One region of the Brachybacterium sp. GCM10030252 genome, then DNA from elsewhere that is predicted to be linked to it. Evidence: riboswitches for the same ligand, from Rfam matches in the RefSeq annotation. Region 1 holds a riboswitch; the other holds the start of a gene.
What was found. A riboswitch is a leader RNA that binds a small molecule or an ion and turns the genes downstream of it on or off. The one in region 1 is predicted to bind thiamine pyrophosphate.
Positions count from the first base shown of each region.

Region 2: linked by a shared signal. The riboswitch ahead of thiM (hydroxyethylthiazole kinase) and the one ahead of ACFQRJ_RS10125 (TenA family protein) in region 1 are both predicted to bind thiamine pyrophosphate.

Region 1 is NZ_JBHTDM010000009.1:322,490-329,831, forward strand. It holds gene tenA (thiaminase II) at 282-944, opposite strand; gene ACFQRJ_RS10125 (TenA family protein) at 941-1,603, opposite strand; TPP riboswitch at 1,720-1,813, opposite strand; gene ACFQRJ_RS10130 (hypothetical protein) at 2,060-2,332, opposite strand; gene ACFQRJ_RS10135 (homocysteine S-methyltransferase family protein) at 2,561-3,607, opposite strand; gene ACFQRJ_RS10140 (MerR family transcriptional regulator) at 3,753-4,256, opposite strand; gene ACFQRJ_RS10145 (glycogen debranching N-terminal domain-containing protein) at 4,329-6,566, opposite strand; gene ACFQRJ_RS10150 (glycosyltransferase family 4 protein) at 6,791-7,342, shown strand, end outside.
Region 2 is NZ_JBHTDM010000007.1:47,580-54,921, reverse strand. It holds gene ACFQRJ_RS06550 (dienelactone hydrolase family protein) at 284-1,033, opposite strand; gene ACFQRJ_RS06545 (hypothetical protein) at 1,140-2,060, opposite strand; TPP riboswitch at 2,236-2,335, shown strand; gene thiM (hydroxyethylthiazole kinase) at 2,327-3,160, shown strand; gene ACFQRJ_RS06535 (thiamine phosphate synthase) at 3,157-3,879, shown strand; gene thiD (bifunctional hydroxymethylpyrimidine kinase/phosphomethylpyrimidine kinase) at 3,947-4,888, shown strand; gene ACFQRJ_RS06525 (hypothetical protein) at 4,985-5,176, opposite strand; gene ACFQRJ_RS06520 (hypothetical protein) at 5,418-5,684, opposite strand; gene ACFQRJ_RS06515 (prolyl oligopeptidase family serine peptidase) at 5,839-7,342, opposite strand, start outside.

The sequences.
Region 1 (7,342 bases):
AACGTCGGCGTCGTAGCACGGGCTCTCCTGAGTGTGGATTGCTGTCCTTCGAATGGACCGCCGTCGGCGGGGTCATTCGTCCGATCGCAGCGGGTTCGCCTCTCGGGTACGGCGACCACACAGGGGATGTCGTGGCAGAGCGCGGATCATCCTCGCGCCCTCGCGATGAGAAACCGGTTTCCCGCTGATCTTGGGTGCGACCATACTGTGCCGCTGGCCTCGTATCAACCCTCGATGGCGGGCGGGAACCGATTTCTGGCTGCCCGCCGCGGCGTGGCCCCTCACTCCACGGCGCCGTCCAGCGCCTGCTGCCAGAAGGCGGATTCGAGCCGGGTCGCGGTGCGGAACACCGTGGCCACCTCCTCGAATCGCTGCTCGGTGAGGGACCGCGCCGCCAGGACGTCGAGGTGGGCGATGGCGTCGCGCGCGGCCTGCTGGAACTCCTCGCTCGCGTACTCGGCGATCCAGTCGCGGTAGGGGTGCTCCGGCTGCTCCTCGAGGCGGGGAGCCAGACGGGCCCCGATCTCGGCGTACCCGATCGCGCACGGGGCGAGGGCCACATTCAGGTCGAGCTGGTCCCCGACCTGCCCGCTGTCCAGCACGTACCGGGTGTAGGCGACGGTGGCCTGCTTCTCGGGTGCGGCGTCCAGCTGCGAGCGATCGATGCCCCAGCTCGCGGTGAGCCGCACATGCAGCTCGGTCTCGGCCAGGGTCGTCGCGAGGGCATCGGCGGAGTGCTGGATGTCCTCGAGCCGTCGGCTCTTGAAGGCGGCCAGCGCGTTGGCCCGCGCGAACTGGACGAGGAACAGGTAGTCCTGGATCAGGTAGTCCTGGAATGCGGCGAGCGGCAGTGTGCCCGCGCCGAGCTGCTCGACGAACGGGTGGCGGGTGTAATCGTCCCAGTCGGGCAGGGCGGCGGACCTGAGATCGTCGAACAGGCTCATCGTGCCTCCCCGGTGAACGGGTGGAGGTAGGACTGCTCGAAGAAGTCGAGCTCGAGGGCGACGGTGCGCTCGAAGAACTCCCGGGCCCGCTCGGGGCTGCCGGGTCCTGCTGCGTCGAGCTCGGCGTGCAGGAAGTTCACGAAGCCGGCGAAGTCCGGGTTGTCGTGGAGGTCGATCCATTCGGAGTGGACGAAGCTGCTCGGCCGCGGGTCCGGAGCGGCGGCGGCCCAGTCGTGGTAGAGCCATTCGGTGACCACCAGCACGGCGAGGATCGCGGCATAGTCCCGGGTCTCGGCGGCTTCGCGGAAGATGGTGGTGAAGCCGGTGGTCGCCAGCGTGTCCGGGACGGTTGCGCGGTCGTGCTCGCTCACGCCCAGGGACTCGAACGCGCGCAGGAAGTAGGTGTTCTCGTCCCCGGCGACCTCGCCGACGAACTGCGACAGCCGCAGCCGGGCCTCGAACGTGGGGGCCTCGGCGATGCCGGCGCCCAGGAGCACCAGGAAGCTGTCGAGGAAGCGATGGTCCTGGATCAGGTATCCGGCCATCGCCTCGTCGGGGATCGACCCGTCGTGGAGCTCCGCCACGAAGCGGTGCTGGACGGCTCGGGTCCAGGTGGGTTCGCTGGCCTCACGGAGGTCGTCGGTGAAAGAGGTGGACATCGGGACTTCTCCTCGTCAGTCGATCCGTCCGGATGGGAGCTCCCGATCCGGTGACCCGGGGCCCGACCTCGAGGCGCGCTCGCGACGCGGCGAGCGGCGCAGTGACGCAGTGACGCAGTGCGACGTCATGACATCCCTCCGCGAGCGCTAACTCGATCAGGTTCGTCGGGTGTGATCTCAGCCCCTGGCGGGGCACCCCGTGTCGACGACGACCTTACCCCGACATAGCAGGAGCCGCCCCGGGACCGCGGCGTTGAGGCCGGGTCCCGGGGCGGCTGAGCGGGGCCGTGATCGCCCACGTCGGTCCCCGGAGGGTCACCGATCACGCGACGAGACTCCGCATGACCGAGGGGTCGGAGATCAAGCGATCAGGTGGGCCCACGGTCTCGCCGATCAGGTGGACCGACGGTCCTGCCGGTCAGCGAGCGGCGTCCCGCTCCTGCGGTCGGTCGCCGTTCACTCGGAGTCGAAGGCGCCGTCGTCGGCCCCGAAGGCACTGTCCTCGGAGCCGTCCTCACCGGTCGCCTCGGGGGCGTAGTCCTCGTCGAGCGGGACCTCGCGGCGCTGGTCGAGGACATCCGCTGGATCGGCGTAGGCGGAGGTGACGGAGCCGAGCTCCTCGGAGCCGAGGGCGTCCGTGGTCCCGTCGTCCGGCAGGGCATCGACCTCCTGGTCCAGGGCGTCCTCGAGCGGGGCCTCGGGGGAGTGCTCGTGCGGCGTGCTGGTCATCGTCCTGCTCCTTTCCTCCGGTGGTGTCCGGTCACTGGCAGTATCCGATATTCCGCGCCGATGATCGACTGCTCCGGCCCGCGATCGCTGGAAGCTCAAGCCCTCGCGCCGGGCGGAGCCCCGAGCGACGTCGGGCCGAGTCCCGAGCTCTTCGGGCCGAGTCCCGAACTCTTCGGGCGGAGCCCGGAGCCTCGTCGGGCCGGACCCGTACCTGCCCGGGGCCGACGCTCAGGCGCGCGAGCCCAGGCCGACGATGTGCTCCGGGAGACGCTCGTTGCTGCCGTACATGAAGTGGTTCTCCATGCGCTCGGAGTAGCGGCTCGCCTCGGTGGTGCGGCCGACGGCCTCGGCGACCTCGCGGATGTGGATCGGGGCTGCGCCGCAGCACACCCCGAGGTAGTTCACGCCCAGCTCCAGCGCCTCACGGGCGAAGGCGCTGATCTCGTAGCGGTTGGTCAGCAGGGGGTCCAGGGCGGTGGGGAAGGTGCGCCCGTGCGGGGAGGGCACGGCCGCGGCGGGATCGGAGAGGTTGAAGAACGTCGGCTCCTCCTCCGTGGTGCGGTACGGGATCGGCAGAGCGCCCACGTGGCAGTCCACGGCCTCGCGGATCTCGCGCAGCCACGGCAGCATCGTCGCCGGCCCGCGGAAGCAGTTCAGCCCCACCACGTCGGCCCCGGCCTGCTCGAGGCGCTGTGCGGTCTCGACGATCCCGGCGCCCTCGGCCATCTCCTGGAACGCCATCGGGGCGAGAGTGATCACCACGGGCAGGCCGGAGGCCTTGGCGACCTCGAGCGCGGTCAGCGCCTCCTCGGCGTAGTAGAAGGTCTCGCCGACGATGAGGTCGGCCCCTTCCTCGACGGCCCAGCCGACCATCTCCTCGAACATGCCTCGGACCTCGCGCTGCGTCGTGGTGTCCGCCGGGTCCCAGATGTTGGAGTTGGAGATGTTGCCGGCGACGAGATTGCCCGGGACGGCGTCGGCGACCTCGCGGGCGATCTGCAGAGCGGACCGGTTCAGGGGCTCGAGGAGGTCCTCCTTGCCGATGACGCGCATCTTCTCGCGGTGGCCGTTGTAGGTGAAGGCCTCGACGATGTCGGAGCCGGCGCGCTGGAAGTCCACATGCAGGGTGCGCAGCGCCTCGGGGTGCTCGAGGGCGACCTCGGGCACGAACTCGCCGGCGGTCAGGTAGCCGCGCCGTTCGAGCTCGAAGAGGAAGCCCTCGGCGCAGATGACGGTGCCGGCATCGAGGCGTTCGGTCAGGTGGTTGCGGGTCATGGCGTGCCCTCGTCGTCGCGGTTCCAGTGGTGGCCGCTGGTGACTGTATCCGTGCCTCGTGGTGGGCCGTATGGGTTGTGGCGATCTGTGAACGCGCACGATGCCGGGGCGCCAGGGCAGGGGTGGCCTCCTCGGCGGTGCCGGGTCATGGCCGCGGCTGGTCGCCCTGTGTTCCCTCGTCGCCCGCGTCCTTCTCCTCGCCGCCGCCCTGTGGCCCGTCACCCCGTGACTCGTCGCCCTGTGGACCCTCCCCGGCGGCGACGTCCGCCTGGCCGGCCTCAGCAGTCCCCAGTCGATCCTCGAGCTCCTCGACGCGGCGGCGCAGAGCGAGCACCCGCCGCACGCCGGGCAGCGTGACGCCCTCCCGGGTCAGGTCGACGATCTCGCGCAGCTGCGCGATCTCGCGGCGCGAGTAGCGGCGCTGGCCTCCGTCCGAGCGGTCGGGGGAGACGAAGTCCTCGTCGTCGAGCCGTCGCAGCGTGGCGGGCTGGACGCCGATCAGCTCCGCCGTCTGTCCGATCGTGTAGAACGGCGCATCCTCCCCACCGTGGGGGAGGAGCGGGTCCTCCTGCGGACCTGCGTACGCGGCGCTCGCGGCGGAGCCGGGATCCTCCGCGCGCCGCTGCGCCGATCGCCCTGTTCGCGTCATGATCAACTCTCCGGTGTTCTCGCGCGGGATCGCCGGGACGGCGATCGGCGGGACCGCGGGGCCGGCCGCCGGTCACCCCTGCGCTCGAGCGTGCTCCTCCTGTCGGATGCCGGCGGGCAGGCCGTCGACCGATACAGCATAGGCGTCGGCCGCGACTGTGAGCTCGCCACCGGCCACGGGCAGGCCCTGGAGGCTCGCCCGACCCACGGAGGCGGGGGTGGGAGCCGCGACGAACCGCCCGCCGGGGACGTCAGCCTCCAGGCCGAGGGCGATGCGCAGCATCTCGAAGGGGGTCGCGGCGGCCCATGCCTGGGGCGAGCAGGAGGTGGGGTAGGGCACGGGCATCGGCGCTTCCTGGCGGGAGAAGCCGCAGAACAGCTCGGGCAGGCGCCCGTCGAACGCCTCCAGGGCGTCCAGCAGCCCGTCCACCACCGCGGTGGCCGCATCCCGTCGGCCGTAGCGCGCCATGCCCGCGGCTCCCAGCACCGTGTCGTGAGGCCACACCGAGCCGTTGTGGTAGCTGGCCGGGTTGTAGCGCAGGGCCGCGGACGAGAGCGTGCGGATCCCGAAGCCCGTGAACATCTCCGGCTCCAGCAGGCGGTCGATGACCCGGTCCGCGACCGATTCCTCCACGATCCCGCTGAGCAGGCAGTGGCCGATATTGGAGGAGAGCACGCGCACGGGTCGCTTGGCGCCGTCCAGCGCCATCGCGTAGAAGCCCAGATCCTCCTGCCAGAACGCGTCGTGGAAGCGCGCCTTCAGGGCGGCGGCGCGCTCCCGCAGCTGCTCGGCGCGCTGCTGCTCGCCCCAGATCTCGAACAGCACCGCACCTGCGAGGAAGGCCGCGTAGCAGTAGCCCTGCACCTCGGCCAGGGCGATCGGGGTGCTCACCTCGTGGCCGTGCTCGTCGCAGATCGAATCCAGGCTGTCCTTCCATCCCTGGTTCTGGAGGCCGCGATCGGTGGCGCGCTGGTACTCGACGAACCCGTCCCCGTCGCGATCGCCGTACTCCTGGATCCAGGTCAGCGCCGCCTCCACGGCCGGCCGCAGCTGATCGATCTCGGTGCGGGGCACGCCCCACTGCGCGGCGCGTCCGACCAGCGCGACGAACAGGGGCGTGGAGTCGATGGAGCCGTAGTAGATGCCGTCCCCGCCGGGGGCGAGCGAGAGGTCCGCGCCCAGGCGCACCTCGTGCAGGATCCTGCCGGGCTCCTCCTCGCGCATCGCCGAGACCTCGCGTCCCTGCAGCCGGGCCAGGGTGCGCAGCGTCCCCATCGTCAGCCCGGGCGTGTACGGCAGCATCATCCAGCTGGTCAGCAGCGAGTCGCGCCCGAACAGCGCCATGAACCACGGTGCGCCCGCGGCGACTGCGTCGTCCTCGGGATGATCGGGGTCCTTGATCCGCAGCGCCCCCAGATCCTGGCGGCTGATCGCCAGAGCCTGCTCCAGCACGCTGGAGTCGACCTCGATCCGCGGGGAGGAGTCCGTCCAGCCGCGCATCCGCTGCGCCGGCTCGGTCGCGGAGATCGGCCGGTCCAGCGGGAACGAGGCGCTCAGCTCCGTGCCGTCGACCTCCGGCAGCACCTCGACGCTCCCGTGCCAGCTCTCCCCGGCGCCCACCACGATCCGGAACATCAGGGCACGGTGGCCGGGCTGGGCGCCGGGAGCCGAGATCCGCACCCCGCGGCCGCCGACGCTGTCCGAGCGCAGACGCAGCCCGTCGGGCAGTCGTTCCGCCGAGGGCGGCCGGGCCGACGTGGGCCGGCGGTCCTTGACCTCGAAGAGCCCGGCGAAGTCGGCGTCGACCAGGATCTCGAGGTCGAGGCCGGCGGCCTCCATGGCGTGGTTGGTGACCGTGAGGTCCTCCCGCATGCCGCGGCCGATCAGTCGATGGCGCTCGACCACGATGGTCGGCTCGACCTGTCCCGGCCGGGTCGGTGCCCGGCCGATGAAGCGGGCCGCGTACGGCTCGCCGGGCAGCACGCTGAGCGGTTCGACGGGGGCGCCGTCGATACGCAGCTCCCAGCTCGAGACGATGCGGGTGTCCCGGACGAACAGACCGTGCGCCTCGTGCGGCCGGATGTCACCACCGGTGTCCGAGACGCAGAAGGAGCTGCCCTCCACCAGGGTCACGGAGGACCGGGTCTGGGGGATCACCCCGCTGCCGCGGGGCCGGGCGCGATCGGCTGCCGGGGCGCGGGGAGCGGGGCGCGCGGCGCTCTCGTCCGCGCCGGCCGCATCCGGGGTCTCGAGCGTTGCCGGGGTCGCGGGTGTCGCGGGGTGCTCGAGGGACTCGGCGGTATCCGTCATGGCAGGGTCGGCTCCTTTCCAGGCAGTGCTGCGAGGTGGTGCGCGTCACGCGCACCGAGGCGAAACCTACAGTTGCGATCGTAGGTTCTCGATGCATACTGAGGCAAGAAACTTACGTGCGAGGTCACGATCCGGTGGTCGCGGCCTCACAGGAGGTGTCGCCGGCGCGGCCTGCTGACGGGGTACGCGCTCGGTGGAGCGACACGGTGGATGGAAGGACACTCATGACGCTGACTCCGCAGAAGAACCCCCCGCGCGGCCCGCAGCTGGACGGCGAGCGGCCGCTGCGCATCGGCATGATCGCCCCGCCCTGGTTCGAGCTGCCGCCGCGCGCCTACGGCGGGACCGAGGCCGTGGTCGCCACGCTCGTCGATCAGCTCGTCGCCCGCGGTCACGAGGTCACGCTCATCGGCGCCGGGAAGCCCGGCACCCTCGCCCAGGACTATGTGCAGGTCTATCCGGAGGCGCCTTCGCACCTGCTGGGCCGCAGCGTGCTGCCGGAGCTCACCCTGGCCGCCGAGGCCCGCCGGGCCCTCGCCGAGCGCGAGGTCGACATCGTCCACGACCACTCTGCGGCGGGCCCGCTGCTGGCCGCCGGGCGCGGGCAGCCGACGGTGGTGACGATGCACGGCCCGGTCGCGGGGGACAACGGGGACTACTACCGGCGGCTGGGCACCGACGTGGACGTGGTGGCGATCTCGGATGCCCAGCGGCGCCAGGCGCCGGAGCTGAACTGGGTGGGGACGGTGCACAACGCCATCGACGTGCCCGATTTC
Region 2 (7,342 bases), on a different contig from region 1:
GGAGCGATGCCGCGTCCAGCGGTGCCGGCCCGGGGACAACCGGATTGTCGGACGATCCGGACATAACTATTCGGTCACGCGGGTGTCGTGGGTCCCAGAACGGCGGGCTCGTCGGGACCGGAAGGTCACGGGCATGTTTCGGCGGAGAACGACGAGTCGGGCCGGACGGGCGCGCAGACGCCCTCGGGCGGCGTGATGCGAAGGCGCGGGCGCAGATACGCAGATACCCGGCCGCGGAGGGTCAGGCGCGGAGGGTCAGGCGCGGAGGGTCAGGCGCGGAGGGTCAGGCGCGGAGGGGGAGCGTCTCGGCGAGGAAGTCGACGGTCTGCTGCCAGGCCGCGTCGGAGGCCTGCGCGTGGTGGACGAACGGGTGCGGGTTGTCGAAGGCGTGCCCCGCTCCCTCGTGCAGTTCGAACCGCACCTGCTCGCGGGTGCCGCCGGCGGTGACGGCGTGGCGGATCTGCTCGACGGTCTCGGGCGGGATGAAGTCGTCTGCCGTGCCGAAGTGGTGCAGGCTCGGCATGGTGACCTCGCCCGCGCGATCCAGCAGGGAGGGCAGGGCCGAGCCGTAGTAGCTGACCAGCGTCGTGGGCGGGCGGTCCTCCTCGGCGGCGGACGCCGCAGCGGCGAAGGCCAGGCCGCCGCCGTAGCAGAAGCCCAGCAGCCCCACCCGTTCGGAGTCCACCGCGCCGTGCGCACGCAGCGCGCCCAGGGCGGCGATGGCGTCGGCCTCGGCTCGCTCCCAGGGCAGCTGCTGGGTCAGGGTCATGGCCTCGCCGAGCCAGGACTCCGCGTCCTCCCAGTCGTCGATGCCGACGATCGGCGGATCGAGGCGGGCGAAGAGCTGCGGGGCCAGCACCGCATAGCCGAGCGCGGCGAGATCTGCGCAGCGCCGCTGGATGTAGTCGGAGACGCCGAAGATCTCCTGCAGCACCACGAGGCCGGGCACCGGCTCCTCGCGGTGCTCGGGCAGCCAGAGCAGTCCGGGCAGGTCGCCGGCATCGGTGGGGATGGGCAGTGTGGTCGCGCTCACGCGATGACTGTATCGCGAGGGGCGCCGGTCACTCACTCGCCCTGCGGCCTCCCCCGCTCGGCCGCACGGCCTGGCCGCGATGCTCGGCCGCTCCGCTGGACGACGGTCACAGGGTCTCGATGCCCACCAGCAGGCCCTGGTCGTTGCCGGCGAATGCCCCGGGCGCCACCTCCAGCTCCCACTGATCGCCGCCGGCGGTGGTCGCGGTGCAGGCCACCGGTTCGAAGGTCGCGAAGGAGAGGCCGTCCTGGCAGGTCACGTCCTCCCAGTCGGCGTAGTCGACGGGAACGTAAGCATTCGGGGAGGTGAGTACCTCCAGCGTGTACTGCGCGAGCTGCTCGGAATCCAGGTCCTCGGCCCCGAACGTCGAGCTGACGCCGAGGCCGGTGAGGGACACGGTCTCCTCCAGCAGGACCTCGGCCGGCCCGGTCAGGGCGCCGCCGGTGGTGAACAGGATCGCGACCCTGCTGCCGGCGGTGAAGTCCTCCTCGGACGGGATCCGCACCGAGTGCGCCGTCCATTCCTGGTCGGGGTCGGGAGAGTCGACGCTCGCCGGGCCCATGCACGATGCGGTGGCGCCCGGGCTGAGCGTGAGCTCGGAGTCGCACTCGGCCATCCCGCCGAGGGGCCCGGTCAGCAGGGCGGCCAGCTGGTCGGGGCTGCGCACGAGATCGCCCTCACCGGGCTCCTCGGGTCCCAGATCGGTGACGAGCACGAGACGGGTCTCAGGCTCCGTCGGCTCCGTCGCCTCGTCCTCGTCGCCCGCATCCAACCCATCGTTCTGTTCGGACCCCTCGTCCGAGTCCCCGTCCCCCTGCTCGTCGCCGGTGGCGGCGCCCCCGCCGTCGCTGCTGTTCTGCCCGGCTCCCTGCCCTTCCCCCTGATCTGATGTCTCGGACGGTGTCCCCGCGCTGCCCTCCCCGTCGGCTCCGGCGCTCGTGCTGCAGGCCGACGCGGACAGCAGTGCCGCCCCCGCGGCGACGGTCAGTACGGTGGGGGCCCGGCGTGCGGTGCTCGTGATGGGCATGGCGTCCTCTCCGCCGACTGCGGGAGACGGTTGTCCGTCGTGGATCCGCGTCGATGCGTTGCCGCTCACACCGTGGCATCAGGTCAAGGGAAGATCAAGAGAATGCCAAGGAATTACAGGCTTATGAGTGTGAAGATCCTGTGTGCCCCTGTCTCGGCCCCTGCTAGAGTCGCCGACCAGTGACGTGGGGTGCCGTCGAGAAGCGGCGGCTGAGAGCACACCCGTCGAACCTGCCCTGGTCTGCACCTGCGAAGGGATCGTCACCGATGACTACGAGCACGCCCGAGAACCGGCTGCGCAGCGCCCTCGAGGCGCTCAGCGGGCACAGCCCGCTCGTCCACTGCATCACCAACACCGTCGTCCAGCAGATCACCGCCGACGTCCTGCTGGCCATCGGGGCCGCCCCCGCAATGGTGGACCACGCGCAGGAGGCGCCGGTCTTCGCCGCTGCGGCCGACGCACTGCTGGTGAACACCGGCACCGTGGCCGAGGGGCAGGTGCAGGCGATGCCCGCCGCCGCCCGCGCCGCCCGCGACGCCGGACGGCCCTGGGTGCTCGACCCGGTCGCCGTCGGCTCGCTGCCCGTCCGCACCCCGCTGGCGCACGAACTGCTGACCCTCGGGCCCGCCGCCGTCCGCGGCAACGCCTCCGAGATCGCCGCGCTCGCCGGCACCGGCGGGGGAGGGCGCGGCGTCGATTCCACCGACACGGTCGAGGCGGTGCTCGACGCCGCCCGCGACCTCTCCGCCCGCACCGGTGCCGTGGTCGCGGTCTCCGGGGAGCGCGACGCGATCGTCTCCGCGGGTCGCACCACAGTGCTGACCAGCGGCGACGCCCTGCTCGCGCGAGTGATCGGTACCGGCTGCGCGCTCGGCGCGACCTGCGCCGCCCTCCTGGGCTCAAGTCGCGACACCGACCTCACCCCCCACGACGCGGTGCTCGCCGCACATGCCCTGCACGGCGCCGCCGGAACCCTCGCCGCGCGCGGGGCGCAGGGAGTCGGGTCCTTCGCCGTCGGCTGGCTCGATGCGCTGGACACCCTCACGCCCGCCGACGTGCTCGAGCTCGTGGGTCTTCAGGAGCAGGCGGCCCCGGCGTGATCCGGCCGTCCCTGCGCACCGCCCATGCGGCCGACTTCTCGTTGTACCACGTCACCGACTCGGCGCTGTCCGGCGGGATCGACGCGGTGCCCGGCGTGGTCCTCGCCGCCGTCCGCGGCGGAGCGGGCGCGATCCAGCTGCGGGACAAGGACGCCTCCGACGCCGACCTGCTCGAGCTGGTCCGCGCATGCCGGGAACGCCTGGCGAGCGAGCTCGGCCCTCGCGCCCAGGAGGTGCCCTTGTTCGTCAACGACCGTCTTGGTGTGGCCGAGGCCGCGCGGTGCCACCTCCACGTGGGCCAGAGCGACGTCGCCGCGGCCGCTGCCCGCGAGGTGCTCGGGGAGGAGCTGATGATCGGCCTCTCCGCCGGCACCGCCGGCCAGGTGCGCGCCGCGCTCGCCGAGGACACGGCCGACGTGCTGGGCATCGGCCCGATCCGCGCGACCGCCACCAAGGCCGATGCCGCGCCGCCGCTCGGCCTGGAGGGACTGGGGGAGTGCCTGGACCCGTGGCGGCAGGCACGGCACGTATCGGCCGCCTCAGCTCCGCTGGCCGTCGCCATCGGCGGCATCGACCATCGCCTCGCCCCGGAGATCGCGGCCACCGGTGTGGACGGTCTCTGCGTGGTCTCGGCCATCGCCGCGGCACCCGACCCCGCTGCGGCCGCCGGCCGACTCCGAGAAGCCATCGACCAGGGCCGCTCATCCAGCAGGCCGTGACCACCCGTCCGCGGACCCCGGCTCCCCACCGGCCCGGCTCCGCAGCACACCCCAGGAGGACCGCCCCATGCGACCACCGACAGCACTGACCATCGCCGGCTCCGACCCCAGCGGCGGCGCCGGCTTCCAGGCCGACCTGAAGACGTTCACGGCACTCGGCGTCTACGGCACCACCGCGATCACCGCCGTGATCGCGCAGAACACCCGCGGCGTGCAGTCCGTGACGCCGATGACCGCCGAGGACGTCCAGTCGCAGCTGACCAGCGTGCTGGATGACATCCCGCTGGACGCCACCAAGCTGGGGATGCTCACCTCCGCCGAGGTCGTCGCCGCCGTCGCCGAGACCATGGCCGCGCGAGCCGGCCAGTTCGGCACCGTCGTGCTCGACCCGGTCATGGTCGCCACCAGCGGCGATGAACTGCTGCCCCGGCAGGCGGCACAGAACCTGCGCGAACTGCTGCTGCCGCTGGTGCACGTGATCACGCCGAACCTGCCCGAAGCGGCGAAGCTGCTGGATGCGGAGGTCGCCCCCGATGTCGAGACCATGCAGGAGCAGGCCGTGCGGCTGCAGCAGCTGGGTCCCGCCGTCGTGGTCCTCAAGGGCGGACACCACGATGACGACGAGGTCTTCGACGTCGTCGCTCACCCCGGCGGCGTGGACCTGCTGCGGGCCGAGCGCGTGCGCACCCGCGCCACCCACGGCACCGGGTGCACGCTCTCCGCGGCGATCGCCGCGCAGTACGCGCGCATCGCGATGGTCCGCTCAGCGGGGCCCGACGCACTGGGTGCGCTCGCCGCCACCATGGACGCCTCGCACGAGAGGATCGGCGAATCCGAAGCAGGAGACGACCTGGCCGCGGTCGGCGCGGGGCGTGACTTCCTGCAGCGGGCGCTGATCGGCGGCGCCGCCTATGACCTCTCGTTCGCGCCGGAGCAGGGGCACGGCCCGGTCGACCATCTGGTCACCGTGGCGCGCCGGGAGCCGGGCGGGCACACGGCGAGTGCCTGAGCGCTCGGCCGCTGACCGGGCCGCCGCTGACCGGGCCGCCGCTGACCGGACCCGACCGAAAAACGTTCCCGCGGGAACGTTCTCCGGCTGGTGGTCTCAGGCGGAGCGAGCGGAGAGGTGGCGGGAGCTGACCGCGAGGGGGCCGGTGGCCTCCACCAGGCCGGTCAGGGTCTCGTCCCTCTCCCGCGCGAAGATCTGGGCTTCGTCGGCTGCCGTCTCGGGCTGGAGATCGGGCTCGAGGTAGTCGAAATGCTCGGCTGCGCTGGGGTGTGTGTCGGTGACCTTCATCGGTGCCTCCTGGGGAAGTCAGGCGGTGTTCACCGGCCGTTAGTCGACCAGGTGCGATAAGCATGGCACCACGGGCTCGGATTCCCGGGAAAGACACCTGGGATTTTGGTGGATGGAGGCGGCCTGGGGAGGAACGGTCCGCGGAGCCGGCCCGAGGGGTGGTCCTGGGACGGTGAGCCCTGGCTCGCTCGGTCCTGCTTCGCTCAGTCCTGGCGCGCTCAACCCGCGTGCGGCCGCGCGGTCAGAGCTCGTCGTCCCCGGCGTGCCCGTCGGCCCGGCGGCGGGCACGGTCCTGCGCGGCGTCCTCGATCTCTTCCTGGCTCTTCGAGCCGCGGCGGTCCCGGAATCCGAGGGCGACCCCGAGTGCGGCGCCGAAGATGAATCCGATTCCCGCGCCGAGGAAGAGATTGTTGAAGATGGACAGGCCCACGCCGATCCCCACCGTGAATCCGATGATCATCCCGAAGGGCAGCCAGGTCGCGTCGAAGCGTCGTCTGCTGTCGGCCATCATCCCTCCTCCGGTCAGTGCTGGATCCATGGTCGCCGGCACTCGGGGCGCGGCCTCGGGACCAGCGATCCTCTGAGGCTCCCCAGCCTATCCGGTCGACGGCAGATCACCGAGGTCAGGGCTCCGCGGGGCCGTGTGGATCACGACCGGTCGGTCACCAGGGCAGGGCGTCGGGGACCCGGTCGGCGCCGAGCACATGCTGGTCGCAGAAGGCCAGCACCGTCCGGTTCCAGGCGAGGGCGTTCGAGGGTGTCTGCACCCAGTGGTTCTCGCTGGTCAGCTGCAGGAACCGGTGCGGCATGGTCTCGGGCGGGCCGTCCCAGGTCGAGACCAGGTCCCACCACAGTCGCAGCGCTTCACTAATCGGTACCCGGTAGTCGCGGTTGCCGTGGGTGATGAGCATCGGGGTGGTGATCGCGCCGACGCTGCGGTGCGGGGAGAAGGCGCGGTACCACTGGGGGTCCTCGTCCTCATGGCGGTGCACGCGCATCTTCGAGGCGGCCGCATCGGTGGTGCGGTGCTGCTGCTCCAGCGCCCACAGCCCGGCGTGGGTGACGATCGCGTCGAAGCGGTCCGTGTGCCCGGCGATCCAGTTCGCCATGAACCCGCCGAAGGAGGCGCCCAGCATCGCGGTGCGCGAGCCGTCCAGCTCCGGGCGCGCAAGCTCCTGGTCGAACAGCGCCTCGCACTCGCGGTAGACGACGTCCGGACGGCGCGGCCAACCCCGGTTCAGACCCGTGTCGCCGTACCCGGTCGACATCGCCGGATCGGGCATCAGGACCGCGTAGCCGCGCTCGACGGCCAGCCACGGGCACCACCGCCAACTCCATGCGTTGTAGGAGGCGTGAGGGCCGCCGTGGATCCACAGCATGAACGGCGCGGGGGAGCTGGCCGACGCGGACTCGGGCATGCACAGCCATCCACCGACGGCAACACCGTCGACGTCGGCCTCGACCCACTCCACGGTTCCCGGCAGCCGGCCCACGGCCCCCGGGGCCGGCAGCTCACGCACAGCCGCGTCCACCGCGATCCGCACCGGCCGCGCCGGCGTGGCGATATCACTGCACAGCGCGATGACCGAACCATCGGGCGCCGGAGCGAGCGAGGAGAACACACCGCCGGTCACGAGCTCGCGCACCGCACCGGTCGCAGCATCGACGCTGAGTATTGCGCCCGAGGAGTGCAGGTCCCCGGTGACCAGCAGGGTGCCCTCCGGGGTCCATGCGAACTCGCTGACAGTCAGGTCGCCGGGGTCGACGACGTTCGGATCCCCGCCGCCGAGCGGATGGATCTCGAGGCGGCTGTAGCTGGTGTCCGTCGGGCCGGAGAGCGTCGAGCGGATCAGCGCCAGGCGGGTGCCATCGGGTGAGAAGCGCGGGTCGTGGTACTCGGCGGCGTCGCCGGCCGCGAGCAGCGTGGTGCGCTCGCTCGTCGCGGTGTCGATCAGCACGAGCGACGAGCGGGTCTCCCCGCCCCGGACGCGCTCGGTCCAGGACGTCGCGACCGTCGACCCGTCAGGGGAGAGGTCCGCCGAGGCGGCGTGCAGGGGGAGAGTGCCGGCATCGGGGGTGAGGTCGGTGAGGTCGCCGTCGGGGGAGACGAGCACGAGGTGGCGCTCGGAGTCGCCGAGTTCGTGGTCCCACTGTCGGATGGGCATG